DNA from 2 places in the Frigoribacterium sp. CFBP 13707 genome. Region 2 is predicted to be linked to the other one. Evidence: predicted binding sites of a transcription regulator. Region 2 holds the regulator's gene; the other holds the start of a gene.
What was found. Region 2 encodes HspR, which represses chaperone genes until heat shock. Its sites were predicted from a motif close to AAGTTGAGTCNNNNNGACTCAACTT; they were not measured.
Positions count from the first base shown of each region.

Region 1: a site for HspR is predicted at 1,689-1,713, ahead of IFT45_RS09525 (ATP-dependent Clp protease ATP-binding subunit). Genes of this name have one in related genera too.

Region 1 covers NZ_JACYVL010000004.1:24,162-31,831, forward strand. The annotation lists gene IFT45_RS09515 (Rieske 2Fe-2S domain-containing protein) at 1-882, shown strand, start outside; gene IFT45_RS09520 (hypothetical protein) at 1,028-1,516, shown strand; gene IFT45_RS09525 (ATP-dependent Clp protease ATP-binding subunit) at 1,792-4,455, shown strand; gene IFT45_RS09530 (lactococcin 972 family bacteriocin) at 4,756-5,217, shown strand; gene IFT45_RS09535 (hypothetical protein) at 5,199-7,166, shown strand; gene IFT45_RS09540 (ABC transporter ATP-binding protein) at 7,163-7,670, shown strand, end outside.
Region 2 covers NZ_JACYVL010000009.1:3,285-10,954, reverse strand. The annotation lists gene IFT45_RS13300 (hypothetical protein) at 1-942, shown strand, start outside; gene IFT45_RS13295 (pilus assembly protein CpaE) at 1,041-1,529, shown strand; gene IFT45_RS13290 (methyltransferase) at 1,717-2,871, opposite strand; gene IFT45_RS13285 (heat shock protein transcriptional repressor HspR) at 3,165-3,602, opposite strand; gene IFT45_RS13280 (DnaJ C-terminal domain-containing protein) at 3,700-4,707, opposite strand; gene IFT45_RS13275 (nucleotide exchange factor GrpE) at 4,849-5,529, opposite strand; gene dnaK (molecular chaperone DnaK) at 5,538-7,415, opposite strand; gene IFT45_RS13265 (MFS transporter) at 7,631-7,670, shown strand, end outside.

The DNA of each region.
Region 1 (7,670 bases), on a different contig from region 2:
CGCGAACTCAGGATCGTCAAGGCACTCGAGGCGGTCGAGCGCGAGAAGAGGCTCGACCCGCTCGTCGAGAAGGTGGCCGGCGTCGTCGACGCCGTGCTGCAGCCCCGGGCGCTGCGCGACCTGCTGCACGGCGTGCCCGCCGGCCACCCGCTGCACCCCGTGATGGTGCTCGTGCCGACCGGCGCGTGGATCAGCGCGGCCCTGCTCGACCTGATGCCCGGCCAGGAGCGCCCCGCCCGCACCCTCGTCGGCGCCGGCGTGCTCGCGGTCGCCCCGTCGGCCCTGGCCGGCTTCGCCGACTGGTCGGCCACGCACGAGCAGCAGAAGCGCACCGGGCTCGTGCACTCCGCCGCCAACCTCGTCGGCACCGCGCTCTACGGCGCCTCGTACCTGCAGCGGCTGCGCGGCCGGCAGACGAGCGCCAAGGTGCTCTCGTTCGCGGGCCTCGGCGCGGTCGGCATCGGCGGCTTCATCGGCGGGCACCTCGCCTACCGCCAGGCCGTCGGCGCGAACCACGCGGAGGACGTGCCGCACCTCGTCTCGCCCGGCTGGCACGAGGTCACCCGCCTCGACGCCCTGCCCGAGGGCGAGCTGACCGGCCTCGACCTCGACGGGCAGCCGCTCGTCGCGCTGCGTCGCGGCGACGAGGTGGAGGTGCTCTCGAGCGTCTGCAGCCACCTCTCCGGCCCGCTCTCCGAGGGCGAGCTCGTCACCGACGCGGGCAAGCCCGGCGAGGCCTGCGTCTCGTGCCCCTGGCACGACAGCGTCTTCTCGATGCGCACCGGCGAGGTCGTGCACGGGCCGGCGACGTCGCCGCAGCCGCGGTTCGACACCCGCGTCGTCGACGGCACGGTGGAGGTGCGGCTGCCCGACGCGGGCTGACCGCCCGGCCGACCCGCGCCTCCGGCAGGCCCTCGCTCCCGCTCCGGGGCGGTGGGAGCACGCCGGAGGCGCGGTGCGCGTAGTGCACGGACGCCCCGCGAGCAAGGGCGAGCACGGCCGGGCCCCTCGTGGTTCGGTCGATCCCATGAGACGACTCCACTACTCCGGCAGCTACATGCTGGTCGGTGACCGCACCTGCAAGGCCGTGCTCCGCTACACGAGGGCGCTCGCCGAGGCCGACACCTCCGACATCGTGTCGGTGCCCGTCGTGACCGAGGGCGGCAGCAAGGCCTACGCGCACCTGCTCATCGGCCCGGCGAGCCAGGTGTTCTCCACCCCGGTCGAGAACAGCCAGGACGAGCCCGTCGACGAGGACGTCATCCGCGACCTCGAGGAGGCGACGCTGCGCCTCCAGCCCTCCCGGCCGGCCTGGCCGCAGGAGATGCTCGACATCCCCGACCTCGACAGCGACAGCTACGGCGCCGAGTACGCGAACGCGCCGGGCGCCGACGCCGAGGGCGACGAGGGCGACGACCAGGGCAAGGCGAGCGCGCACACCAGCGGCGCCGAGGCCGCCGCCGGGCCCGACGGCGCCACGGACGAGCACCTCGCCGGCGCCCGCACCGGCTCCTGACCCGCTCCCTGTCGCAAATGCCGACCGTCGCAGGCTCGGTCGGGTCGCAACAGGGGGAAAACCCGGTATTGCGGTGCTGATGGTCGGCATTTGCGACACGGAGCGGTCGAGAGGGCGGAGGGGCCGGAGGCGCGGGGGCGGCGAGGGGAGCCGCCCGGCGACCTGACGTGGCAGGTTGAGCCGACTCCGCTCAACTTCTTCCGCCGACCGGGAATGACCCGGGCCTCCCTGCGTTTACTTGAGTCGCAGCCACTCAAGTTTCCCCAGGAGGTCCCATGCCTGCACAGTCCGGCTCCGGCGACGGCGGCTCGTTCGACGAGTTCCTCGCCCGCCTCATGAACGGCGCCCGGTCGGGTCAGACCGGACGCCCCGTCGACATCTCGCACCTGCTCAGCAGCGCCGCCCACGGGCTCGTCACCCGGGCCGGCGAGTTCGCCACCGGCCGTGGCCACGCCGAGGTCGACTCCCTGCACGTCCTGCGGGTGCTCCTCGACGAGTCGCCCGCCGCCGACGTCGTCCGCCACGCGGGCGTCGACCGCGACGCCCTGCTCCGAGCCGTCGACAGCCGCCTCCCCGGCCCCTCGTCCGACACCCCCAGCACCGTCGCCCTCACCCCGGCCGCCCAGCGCGTCCTGCTCCAGGCCGCGCAGGCCGCCCGCGCGTTCGGCTCGACCTACGTCGACCCCGAGCACGTCTTCTTCTCGCTGGTCGTCGACCAGCAGTCGGTCAGCGGGCAGCTGCTCGCCGCCGCGGGCATCACCCCGCAGGCGCTCCAGGCGTTCGTCCGCGACGGGTCGCCGACGGGCGGGTCGACCGCGGGAGGCGCCGCAGGCGCGGCCGGGAGCGGAGCCGGCACGGGCACCGACGTGACCGGTGCCGGCGACCCGGCCCGCGACTCCGGCACGCCCACCCTCGACCAGTACGGCAGCGACCTCACGGCGCGCGCCCGCCGCGGCGAGATCGACCCGGTGATCGGCCGGGCCGACGAGGTCGAGCAGACCGTCGAGATCCTGCTGCGCCGCACGAAGAACAACCCGGTGCTGATCGGCGAGCCCGGCGTCGGCAAGACCGCCATCGTCGAGGGCCTCGCCCAGCGCATCGTCGACGGCGACGTGCCCGAGCTGCTGCAGGGCAAGCGCGTCGTCACGCTCGACCTGGCCGGCATGGTCAGCGGCACCCGCTACCGCGGCGACTTCGAGGAGCGCCTCACGACGGTCGTCGACGAGATCGCCGCCCACCAGGGCGAGCTGATCGTCTTCCTCGACGAGATCCACACGGTCGTCGGGGCCGGCGGCAACGGCGAGGGCACCATGGACGCCGGGAACATCCTCAAGCCCCGCCTCGCCCGCGGCGAGCTGCACCTCATCGGCGCGACGACGCTGAAGGAGTACCGCACGATCGAGAAGGACGCCGCCCTCGAGCGCCGCTTCCAGCCCGTCACGGTGCCCGAGCCGAGCGTCGACGACGCCGTGCTCATCCTCACCGGGCTCGCCCCGCGCTACGAGGAGCACCACGGCGTCGCCTACGCGCCCGAGGCCCTGCGCGCGGCCGTCGAGCTGTCGGCGCGCTACGTCAGCGACAGGTTCCTGCCCGACAAGGCGATCGACCTGATCGACCAGGCCGGCGCCCGTCGTCGCCTCCGCCTCGGCGGCCGGGTCGACACCGCGGCGCTCCAGGCGCGGCTCGCCGAGCTCGAGTCGTCGAAGCACGCCGCGGTCGCCGCGGAGCGCTACGAGGAGGCGTCGCACCTGCGCGACGAGATCGAGGCCGTGCAGGAGTCGCTGGCCGCGGCGGTCGGGAGCGGTCACGCCGACAGCACGGCGGCGGCCGGCACGGCGGCGGTCGGCACGGAGGCGGTCGGCACGGGGATCACCGCGGCGGACGTCGCCGAGATGGTCGCGCGCGCCACGGGCATCCCGGTCGCGCGCCTCACCGACGGCGACCGCTCGCGGCTCGCCCTGCTCGAGCAGGAGCTGCACGCCCGGGTGGTCGGCCAGGACGACGCGGTCACCGCGATCGCCAGGTCGGTGCGGCGCAGCCGGACGGGCCTCGGCGACCCCGCCCGCCCGACCGGGTCGTTCCTCTTCCTCGGGCCGACCGGCGTCGGCAAGACCGAGCTGGCGAAGGCCCTGGCCGAGTCGCTCTTCGGCGACGAGGGCGCGATGATCCGGCTCGACATGAGCGAGTACGGCGAGCGCCACACGGTGAGCCGGCTCGTCGGCTCCCCTCCCGGCTACGTCGGCTACGACGAGGCCGGCCAGCTGACCGAGCGCGTGCGGCGGAACCCGTACTCGGTGATCCTGCTCGACGAGATCGAGAAGGCGCACCCCGACGTGTTCAACCTGCTGCTGCAGGTGCTCGACGACGGCCGGCTGACCGACGGCCAGGGCCGCACGGTCGACTTCCGCAACACGGTCGTCGTGATGACGTCGAACCTGGGCTCGGAGTTCCTCGCCTCGCGCGGCGGCGCCCTCGGCTTCACGCCGGCCGGGCCCGTCGGCTCCGACCCCGCGGCCGGGAACGGCTTCGGATCGGAGAAGGCGCTGCGCGACCGCGTCATGGGCAAGCTGCGGGAGGCGATGCGGCCCGAGTTCCTCAACCGCATCGACGAGATCGTGCTCTTCCGCAAGCTCGACCGGGCGCAGCTGCGCGACATCGTGCGCCTGCTGCTCGGGGCGACCTCGCGTCGCCTCGAGGCCCAGGGCATCGCGGTCGAGATCGACGACGCGGCCACCGACTGGATCGTCGACCACGGCTACGAGCCCGAGTTCGGCGCCCGGCCGCTGCGCCGCACGATCCAGCGCGAGGTCGACGACCGGCTCGCCGACCTGATGGTCTCCGGCGCGGTCGCGGCCGGCGGGCACGTGCTGGTCAGCGTCGGAGGCGACGGCGAGCTCGTCGCCCGCCCCGTCGCGGCGGAGGTCGCGAGCGCGGCGTAGCCGCGGGGCGGCTGCGGCTACGGCTGCGGGACTGCGGAGGCGCGGTGTCGGTCTGACCGGCACCGCGCCTCCCTGCGTCCGCCGCCGTGACCCTGCTCTCGCGCTCTCTTCTCGAATGTGAGCGTGATCCGCCGGATGACGAGGCCGGAGCCGCGCCACCCGGCTCCTCGACGACGGATCCCTCTCGCATTCCCCGTGTCCCTGTATGAGACAGCCGCCGACCTTGTGACGTTCCTGGTTTCAATGTCAGGGTATGTATGCACGATCGAGGGTCGGTCGAGCAGACAGGAACGGGTGATCATGACCAGTGTCAGCAGCATCGGGACGACCGTCGGGCGGAGCCTGGCCACCCTCGCGACCACGGGAGCGCTCGTGCTCGGCGCGGGGCTCTCACCTGCGGTCGCCGCTCCCGCCCCGGCGTCGACCCCGACCGCGACCTCGACGTCGACATCGACGTCGACCTCGGAGTCGGCCACCACGGCCGCGACCACCGGCACGGAGGCGGAGTCCGGCATGATGCCGGCCGGCGAGTTCTCCACACTCGGGTCGACGTACGTGGGCGGCGGGTACTTCGAGTGGGGCGTGACGTCCTCCACCGTGTACGCCAAGTACCAGCACTACTCGAGGACGCACCGGGCCACGGCCTGCGCGAACGGGCAGACGCAGTGCCTGCGCTCGGGCAACGCCGCGCCGTCCTACCTCGCCAGCGCGGTGCGGGCGAAGAGCAAGAGCAACAACACGGCGTGGTGGGCGGTCCTCTGACCCGTCGGCGCACGGCCGCCACGACGGTGATCGCCGTCGTGGCGGCCTACGCGCTCGCCGCGGGCGTCGCCCTGGCCGCCGCCGAGGGCCAGGACACCTGGGGGAGCGGCGGGAGCGGCGGCCGGGGCACCGGGGTCGTCGTCCTGGAGACGCCGCCGGACCTCGGGCACGACGCGACACGGCAGGAACTCCTCCGGGCGGTGACGTCGACGGGCGACCAGGTCGCCCGCATGACCCCGGACGACTCGCCCGGCGCTGGTGTCGGCGACTCGCTCGTCCATCCCCTGACCGGCGGAGCCGGGCAGCCCCTGGGCCCCTGGGTGCGGTGGACCCTCGCCGACCACGACTCCTGGCTCGACCTCGACCCCCGCGGCTTCTACGTGACCGACGCGGACGACCCGAGCCCCCTCCTCGCCGCTCTCGACAGCGCCGGCTTCACCGCGGCGGACGCGACGGTGGGGCCTCTCGACGAGCTCCGGGCGCTGGTCACGGTGCCCTCCGTCGCCGGGCTGCTCGTGACGGTGATGCTCGTCGCCCTCGGTGCGGCCGGCGTCGAGGCCGAGCGCGGCCGCCGACGCCGCCTGGTCTGCGCGCTCGTCGGGTGGACCCGACGACGTGCCCTCGTCGCCGAGCTCCGGGAGGCAGCATCGCCCCTGGCAGGAGCGGCCCTCGGCTCGGTGCTGCTCGTGCTGGCTCTCTGGTGGAGCGTCGGCGGGCTCCGGAGGCCCGAGTTCGTCCTGCCCGTGATCGCTCTGATCTGGGGCGGGACGACAGCGTGGCTGCTCCTCTGTCGAGCGACGGCGGCGCACGGACCGCGGCCGTCGAGGCTGCTCTCAGCCAGCACCGGAGCAGGGGGCCGCCGGCGTGCGCTCGTCGTGCCGATCGCGCTGCACGTCGCCCTCGTCGCGGTCGTGGCGGCCGAGGTCGCCCTCGGCCAGCGCGCCGCCGACGCCGCCGACCGTGTCGCGACCTCCTCCGCGGCGCAGCTCGACCTGCACGAGGGGTCCGTGCTCAGCGTCGGCCTCGCCGGAGCGGACGACCGCGAGTTCGACCGGGCGCTCGCCCGGGTGGCCCGTGACGAGATCGCCGCCGGCAGGGCGACGATGGGCGACCCCGACACCGTTCCCGGCGCGCTCGTCACCGCCCGGGGCGGCACCGGCACCGGCGAGCCTCACGGCGACGGGGACGACGTCGTCGTCGTGCGGACCGCAGGCGACCCCGAGGCGGCACGGGCCCTCGCCGCCGACGTCGTCGCCTACCTCCGGATGGTCTGGACCACGACCGGCGACGTGCTGCCTCCGCTCGGCGCTCGCCTCGAGACCCTGCCGCCCGGCGTCGTCGTGCCCGACCCCGCGACCCTGCGCCTCTCCCCCGTCGACGGGCCGCCGACCGTGATCGTCGAGGTGCCCCTGGTGCACCTGCCCGACGACGTGCTGGCGACCGCCGCCTTCAACGGCCGGGTGGTCTTCGACGACCGCGCCTCGGTGGAGGCGGCCCTCGACGACGTCGGCGTGCTGCCCCTCGTCCACGGGTGGGAGACCGTCGGTGACGGCTACGCCCGCGCCGCCCGCGAGGTGCTCGCCGAGCAGCGCCTGGTCGTCCTCGCGGCCGGGCTCGGCGGGCTCGCCCTCGCGGCCGGGCTCGTCGTGGCGACGACGGCGCACGTCACGCGCACCCGTCGGCGTCGGCTGCTCCTCGCGACCGTCGGACGCTCGGACTGGTCGGTCGACCTCCCCCACGTCGTCGTCGGCGCCGGCCTCACGACCGTCGCCTGCGCGCTCGGTCTCACGGTCGCGCGGACCGACGGCCCTGCCGACGCCCTCGTCGTCATCGGCGCGGCCGGCGGGCTGCACGGCGCCCTCGCGGGCGCGGCGCTCCTCGCCGCCCGACGCCGCCTCGCACGCCCGTCCCCCACCACCGCCGCCCTGTCCTCCGAGGAGACCCCGTGACCCAGCCGCACCGAGGCCGGCCGACGCCGGTGCCGACGACCGCCACCGTGCCTCCCGCGCCTCCCGGGCCTCCCGCACCGTCCCGAGGGCCGACCGCCCCCCTCGTCGTGGCGGGCCTCGGTCTGCGGACGGGGCGCCGGGAGCTCTGGCGCGGCCTCGACCTGACGGCCGAGCCGGGTGCCGCGGTGGCGGTGACGGGGCTGAACGGCAGCGGGAAGTCGTCCCTCCTGGCGTGCATCGCGGGTCTCCGGGCCCCGACCACGGGGACCGTGACGGTCGCGGGCTCCGCCGTCGGCACGGCGGGGAGCCGCGCCCTGCGCCGACACCTCCGTGAGACGTGCGGCGTCCTGCTGCAGCACGGCAGCCTGGTGCCGGAGTGGACCGTCCGCGAGAACGTCGACGTCGTGCGCCCGCACGGGGTCAGCCGCGAGACGAGACGGGCGCGGGGGCGAGCCGCGCTGCGTCGACTGCAGCTCGACGGACGGGGCGACGACATCACCGGCC
Region 2 (7,670 bases):
AGGCCGGTGACGACCCCGCTGACCGCGAGGGTCGCCTCGACCGACCACGTCGGCAGGTCGGCGGTGATCACGGGCGTCGCGACGAAGGGAGCCCGGGTCGAGATCGGCAGCAGGTACACCACCGCGAGCACCACCACCGGCGCCTGGAGCATGACCGTCTCCGGGCTGGCCGTAGGGGCGAACACCCTCACCGTCGTCCAGAAGATCGGGACGACGACGATCGGCAGCTCGGTCCGGGTCACGGTGACCATCGACCCCCAGGTCGTCCCCGGGCTGGTCCGGCAGGTGGACGCGACCCCGCAGACCCTCCTCCGCGGCGGCGACACGGCGGTCACCGTGGCGGTCGAGTTCACCGAGCGGACGCAGTCGGCCCCGGGCACCGTCGCGCTCACGGCACCGGCCGGCACCACCTTCGCCCCTGGGCAGGACACCCTGGAGGCGGAGTACCGGGCGGGCTCCGCCACCACCTGGCAGGACGCCCCCGCGTCCGCGTCGTGGGACCTCGTCTCGGGGCACCGCTCGGCTGACGGGTCGACCTACTCGTACGCCTTCCCCGGCACCGGCTCGGCCCTCGACGCCGGCGGCGACCTGCGCTGGGCCCCTCGCGTCTCGACGCCCCTCGACGCCCCCGTCGGCACGCCCGCCCTCGGGTTCACGATGACCGGCGCCCTGAACGCGAAGCTCTACGACGTCACCGGCACGGTCGACACGCCCATCGCCGCGGCGGCGCTCACCGCCGAGGTGGTCTCGGTCGACGCGCAGGGCAGGGTGGCTGCTGTCAGGGGCACGGCGACGCCCGGCGCGACGGTCGCGGTCGGCGACTCCGCCACCGCCGTCGCGGAGAGCGACGGCACCTGGAGCACCACCGTCGAGGGCCTCGACCTGGGCGACAACGAGCTCGTCGTCACGCAGACCGTGGGCGGGGTGCCGGTGAGACCCTGAGGTCGGGCCGCCAGCTCACCGCGAGCGGGTCAGGCGGCGGGCACCGCGGCCGGGGCGGTTCGTCGCCCGCTGCCAGACGGGCGGGGCAGGATGAGCCCATGATCGACGTCGACCTCGCCCGCCGCCTCCGAGACGCCGGGCTGCGCTGGCGCCCCTCCCCCGGCGATCGCTTCGTCGTCGAGCGCCTCGTCGACAGCGACGAGGGCGTCGGCGACGTCTTCACCCTCAGCGACATGACCATCGAGGCCCACGAGCACCCCACGGGCACCGTGCTCGGCTTCAACGGCACGACCGAGTGGGCCCTCGACTCCGTCGCGGCCGACGACGCCCTCTGGCTGCCCCGCGAAGACCAGCTCCGCGAGCTGCTCGGCAGCACCTTCGTGTCGCTCACGCGCGTGCTCGTCGACGGTGAGCCCCTCGCGTACCGCGTCACCGTCGCCCTCGACGGCGCTCTGGCCACCGGGCCCGACTCCGTGCACGTCGCCGCCGACCCCGAGACGGCCTACGCGCACGCGCTCCTCGCCTACATCGAGGCATCGCTCCGCCTCGACGACTCCGACGGGGCCGACGGGCACGCGACGAACTGATCCCCGCGCGGATCACCTCGGTGCCATCGAGGTGACTCTTGCTGGGCCCTCCGCCCCGAGCAGGGCCCGGGAAGAGTCACCTCGATCACTGCTGCCTCGCGTCAGTTGCCACTGTGAGGGGTTCACGGGCGTTCAGAGGCCCCCAGAGTGGCAACTGACGAGAGAAGTACGAGGAGAAGAGGCGGGGTCAGCGGCGGGTGGACACCGTCACGGTGAACTTCGGCCCGCGCGAGACCTGACGCGTCGGCCCGACGGTGCGCTCGAGCGCGCTGCGGTAGCCGAGGTGCGAGTTCCAGACGCACCAGAGCTCCCCGCCCGGCTCGAGCAGGCGCGCGGCCGCCGCGAAGAGCTTGTGCGCGAGGCCGGCGTGCACGGTCGCCCCGACGTGGAACGGCGGGTTGAGCAGCACCAGGCCGGCGGAGCCTGCGGGCAGGGAGGCTCCCGCGTCGTCACGCCGCGACTCCACCCGGTCACCGACGCCGGACGCGTCGGCCGTCGCGCGGGCCGAGGCCACGGCGGCCGCCGACTGGTCCGTCGCGACGACGTGCGCCTCGGGGTGCGCGAGCGCCCAGGAGGCGGCGAGCACCCCCGTTCCGCACCCGAGATCGACCACGTGCGACGCCTCGGGCGCCCCGACGGCCAGCGCCTCCAGCAGTGCTCGGGTGCCGACGTCGATCGATGAGCCGGCGAAGGCCGCGCCGTGTGCGACGACCACGAGGTCGCCGTGCCGCTCGGAGCGAGGCCACGTCGAAGTGGTGCCAGCCGAGCAGGCGCTCGCAGCCGAGGAGGCGGTGGCTCCGGTGTCGGACCGCGGACCGGAGGCGGTCAGGAGGCGCGACTTCTGCCGGGCGAGACCGGCGGAGACGGTGCCGAAGTGGCGGCGCAGCACGTCGTTCATCGCCGGGGTCATGTGCTTGACGCGGCCTCCGGCGACGAGCTGCACCTCGGGGTGCGCGTGCGCAGCGACCAGCTCGGCGATCTCGTCGAGCGCGTCGAGGCCGCGCGGCAGCTGCAGGAGCACCACGCGGGCGCCCTCCACGAGCGAGGGGTCGAGCGGCAGGGAGCGCCACGAGGCACTGCTGCCGAGGCGCTCCGCGTTAGCCACGAGGGCGAGCTCGCCCGAGAGGGCGTCCTGGTGCACGCGGAGCTCGTGCGGGCCGACCAACTCGGCGGCGCCGAGGGTGAGGGCTCCGTAGCGGTCGCCGATGATGGTGACGTGCTCCGGGTGGGCGACCAGCGCCTCCTGCGCGGTGTCGAGCAGGAGGCGGTCAGTCGCGTCGTGCGCGACGAGCTCGGGGGCCTCGACGTCGGGCCACCGGCGGAGCTGCTCGAAGTCGATCACCGGACGAGGCTACCGGGCCGCCCCGGCCCGTCGTCCCCGACCGTGGCGCCGGGTGATCGCGAAGTGCTGCTCGCTGACGCGCGGGCAGCAGTTCGTGACCACTCGACGTCGGGGTGGTGGAGACGGCGCACGGCACCGAGGGTGCGGCGGGTCGACGTCCTCGCAGGCGGGACGGCGCCGACCCGCCGGGAGTGACGGGAACCCGCCGCACCCGCCTCAGGCACCGAGTGGTCACGAAGTGCTGCTCGCTGACGCGAGAGCAGCAGTTCGTGACCACTCGACGTTGGGGGGCTCTACTGAAGGGGCCGCCAGACGACGACCGAGGTCTGCCGCGTGGGCCGGGTGCCGTGCCGGAGCGGCACGACGCCGCTCTCGCCCGCCGCGAACACGCGCGCACCGGGCCGGTTGACCAGCTCGTCGGCCAGCGCCCGCTCCAGCTCGCGCACCCGCGACTGCAGCGCCGTCACCTGGTTCTCGAGCTCGAGGATGCGCTTGACGCCCTCGAGCGAGACGCCCTCGCCGCCCAGCCGCGCGATCTCGCGCAGCTGCACGACGTCGCGCATCGAGTAGCGCCGTGACTTGCCGGCCGTGCGCTGCGGCACGACGAGGCCGAGCCGGTCGTACTGGCGCAGCGTCTGGGCGTGCATGCCCGCGAGCTCGGCCGCCATCGCGATCGCGAAGACGGGCGAGTGCTCGTCGAGGGGCCACTGCCCCGCGTCCTGTCTCGCCATCGTCGTCCCCTCCTGCTCGTGGTGCTGGTGCCGGGCCTGCCGGTGCCGGGCCTGTTGCCGGTGCTGGCCCTGCTGCCCGGCCCTGGTGCTGCCGAGGCTAGCCCCGGGCCCGCGCGATCAGGTCGTCGCGCGGGTTCTCGGCCGGCAACGCCGCCGCCAGGGCCTCGACGGCCTCGCGCGCCGCGTCGCTGAGGTGGCTCGGCACGGCCACCTGCACCGTCGCCAGCAGGTCGCCCGTGCCGGTCTTCGTCGAGACGCCGCGCCCCTTGACGCGCAGCACCCGACCGGACGGCGTGCCCGGCGCGACGCGGAGCCGCACCGGCTCGCCGCCGAGCGTCGGCACCTCGATCGTCGCGCCGAGCGCGGCCTCCGTGAACGTCACGGGCACGTCGAGGCGCAGGTTCGCACCGTCGAGCTCGAACACCGGGTGCGGGCGCACGGCGATGGTGAGCACCATGTCGCCGGGCTCGCCGCCGTCGGGGCTGGACTCCCCGCGGCCGCGGAGCCGGATCTTCTGGCCGTCGTGCACGCCGGCGGGGATGCGCACCTTCATCGGCTTGCCGTTCGACGCCTGCAGCGAGATGGTCTCGCCGACGACGGCGGTCTGGAAGTCGAGCGTCGTCGTGGCCGTCATGTCACGGCCCTTCTGCGGGCCGCCGAAGCCGCGGTAGCCACCGCTCGTCTGACCGAAGCCGCCGCCGCTGCCTCCGAACATGCCGCCGAAGATGTCCTCGAAGCCGCCGCCACCGCCGCCGCCCTGACGGAACTGCGGGCGCTGGCCACCGCCTCCGAACATGCCGCCGAAGACGTCCTCGAAGCCGCCGCCACCGCCTCCGGGGCCGCCGCTGCCCGCGGTGAAGCGCGCGCCCGAGCCCATGGCCCTGACCTGGTCGTACTCCTTGCGCTGCTCCGGGTCGGAGAGCACCGAGTTCGCCTCGCTGATCTCCTTGAACTTCGCCTCGGCCGCGGCGTCGCCCGGGTTGCTGTCGGGGTGGTACTTCCGCGCCAGCTTCCGGTAGACCTTCTTCAGCTCGGCCGGGGTGACGTCCTTGGAGACGCCGAGGATCGCGTAGAAGTCCTTGTCGAACCAGTCCTGACTCGCCATCGGGCACCTCCTCTCTTGCGTGTGTCCGGTGGCACGGCCACCGGAGGAAAGAACGGGGGAGGCGGTGGGCCCCTCGTCGAGGAGCCCACCGCCCGTCGCGACTCGCGTCGCGGTCACGGCTCGCGCCGTGGAGGTGCAGGGCTACTGCGGGGTGTGGACGGCGACCTTGGCGGCCCGGATGACCCGGTCGCCGATCTTGTAGCCCGGCTCGATCACGTCGGCGACGGTGTTGACCGTCACGTCGGCGTTCGGCAGCTGCACGAGCGCGTCGTGCATCGTCGGGTCGAAGACCTCGCCCGCCGCGCCGACCTGCGTGAGGCCGAACTTGTCGAGCCCCCCGCGGATCTTCTGCGCGATGACCGTCATCGGGCCCTCGGCGAGGTCGCCGTGCTTCTCGGCGCGGACGAGGTCGTCGAGCGCGGGCAGCAGCGAGCGGATGACCTCGGCGACGACGGCCTCGCGGTTCGCCTCACGGTCGCGCTCGACGCGCTTGCGGAAGTTGACCAGCTCGGCCTGGGCCCGCAGCATGTCCTGCCGCATGTCGGCGACGAGGTCGGTGCTGGCCTGGTCGAGGATGGCCTCGTCGTCGGCGCTGAGGGGCTCGGCCCCGGCGGCGCCCTCGGCGGCCATCTGCTCGGCCGCGGCGGCCGCGCCCTCCGGCGCCTCGGCGCCCGCGGGCACCTCGACGTCGGGGGCCTCGGCCTCGACCAGGTCGTCGGCGCCGTCGACCGCGGCGGTGCCGCCGTCCTCCGACGGCACCCCCGCGCTGGCCTCGGGGCGGACGGGCTCCTCGTCGGGAGCGCGGTTCTGCTCGTCAGTCATCGGTCGACCTACTTCTTGTCGTTCTCGTCGTCGTCCACGACCTCGGCGTCGACGATGTCCTCGTCGTCACCGGAGGCCTGGCCGTCGGCGGGTGCGCCCTCGGCACCGGCGGCACCGGCGGCGGCCTCGTCGGCCTGGCCCTGCGAGTAGATCGCCTGGCCGAGCTTCGACTGGCTCTCGTTCAGCGTGTCGAACGCGGGCTTGATCGCCGAGTCGTCGTCGCCGGCGAGGGCGGTCTTCAGCGCGTCGACGTCGGCCTGGACCTCGGACTTGACGTCGGCGGGCAGCTTCTCGTCGTTCTCCTTGATCAGCTTCTCGATCGAGTAGACGAGCTGCTCGGCGTTGTTGCGGACCTCGTTGGCCTCGCGACGCGCCTTGTCTTCTGCAGCGTGCTCCTCCGCCTCGCGGACCATGCGCTCGATGTCGTCCTTCGACAGCGACGAGCCGCCGGAGATGACCATCGACTGCTCCTTGCCGGTGCCCTTGTCCTTCGCGGAGACGTGGACGATGCCGTTGGCGTCGATGTCGAAGGTGACCTCGATCTGCGGGACGCCGCGGGGGGCCGGCGCGATGCCGGTCAGCTCGAAGGTGCCGAGGTTCTTGTTGTCGCGGGTGAACTCGCGCTCGCCCTGGAAGACCTGGATCGCGACGGACGGCTGGTTGTCGTCGGCCGTGGTGAAGGTCTCGCTGCGCTTGGTCGGGATGGCCGTGTTGCGCTCGATGAGCTTGGTCATCGCGCCGCCCTTGGTCTCGATGCCGAGGCTCAGCGGGGTGACGTCGATCAGCAGGACGTCCTTGCGCTCGCCCTTCAGCACGCCGGCCTGGAGGGCCGCGCCGACGGCGACGACCTCGTCCGGGTTGACGCCCTTGTTGGGCTCCTGGCCGCCGGTCAGCTGCTTGACGACCTCGCTGACGGCGGGCATGCGGGTGGAGCCGCCGACGAGCACGACGTGCGCGATGTCGGAGACCTTCACGCCCGCCTCCTTGATGACGTCGTTGAAGGGCTTCTTGGTGCGCTCGAGGAGGTCGCTCGTCCACTGCTCGAACTGCGAGCGGGAGATGGTCTCGTCGAGGTTGAGGGGGCCGTCGGCGGTGAGCGTCAGGTAGGGCAGCTGGATGCTGGTCGAGGTGCTCGACGAGAGCTCCTTCTTGGCCTGCTCCGCCGCCTCCTTGAGGCGCTGCTTCGCGATCTTGTCGGTCGAGAGGTCGACGCCGTTCTGGCTCTTGAACTTCTCGATGAGGTGCTCGACGATCCGGTTGTCCCAGTCGTCGCCGCCGAGGCGGTTGTCGCCCGAGGTGCTGCGCACCTGGATGGTGGAGAAGTCGTCGTCCTTGCCCACCTCGAGGAGGGAGACGTCGAAGGTGCCGCCGCCGAGGTCGAAGACGAGGATGAGCTCGTCCTCCTTGCCCTTGTCGAGGCCGTAGGCGAGGGCCGCGGCGGTCGGCTCGTTGATGATGCGGAGCACGTTGAGGCCCGCGATCTCGCCGGCCTCCTTCGTCGCCTGGCGCTCGGAGTCGTTGAAGTAGGCGGGCACGGTGATGACCGCGTCGGTCACGTCTTCGCCGAGGTACTGCTCGGCGTCGCGCTTGAGCTTGCCGAGGATGCGCGCCGAGATCTCCTGCGGGGTGTACTTCTTGTCGTCGATCTCGACCGTCCAGTCGGTGCCGACGTGGCGCTTGACCGACGCGATGGTGCGGTCGACGTTGGTGACGTTCTGGCGCTTCGCGGTCTCGCCGACGAGCACCTCGCCGTCCTTCGTGAAGGCGACGACCGAGGGGGTCGTGCGGAGGCCCTCGGCGTTCGCGATGACGGTGGGCTCGCCGCCCTCGAGGACGCTGACGACCGAGTTGGTGGTTCCGAGGTCGATTCCTACTGCACGGGCCATGTGCTGTTCTCCTTCGTGGTGCGGGGTGATGCGGGAAGTCAGGGGGCCGACCCTTGAGTCGGCCAGGCTCAACTTTACTCACGCTCGTCGCGAGGTCAAGCCAGCCAGCTGAGAGTTGAGCGTGCATGACTCAAGATGACGCCGGGACGGGGGACGAGGAGGCGCGGCGCCGGCCACGAGATCGCCGGACACCCGTGCCCACTAGGTTGACCCCCATGACCGCCGCGCCGCCGCTCGCCGCCACCCCCGCGATCC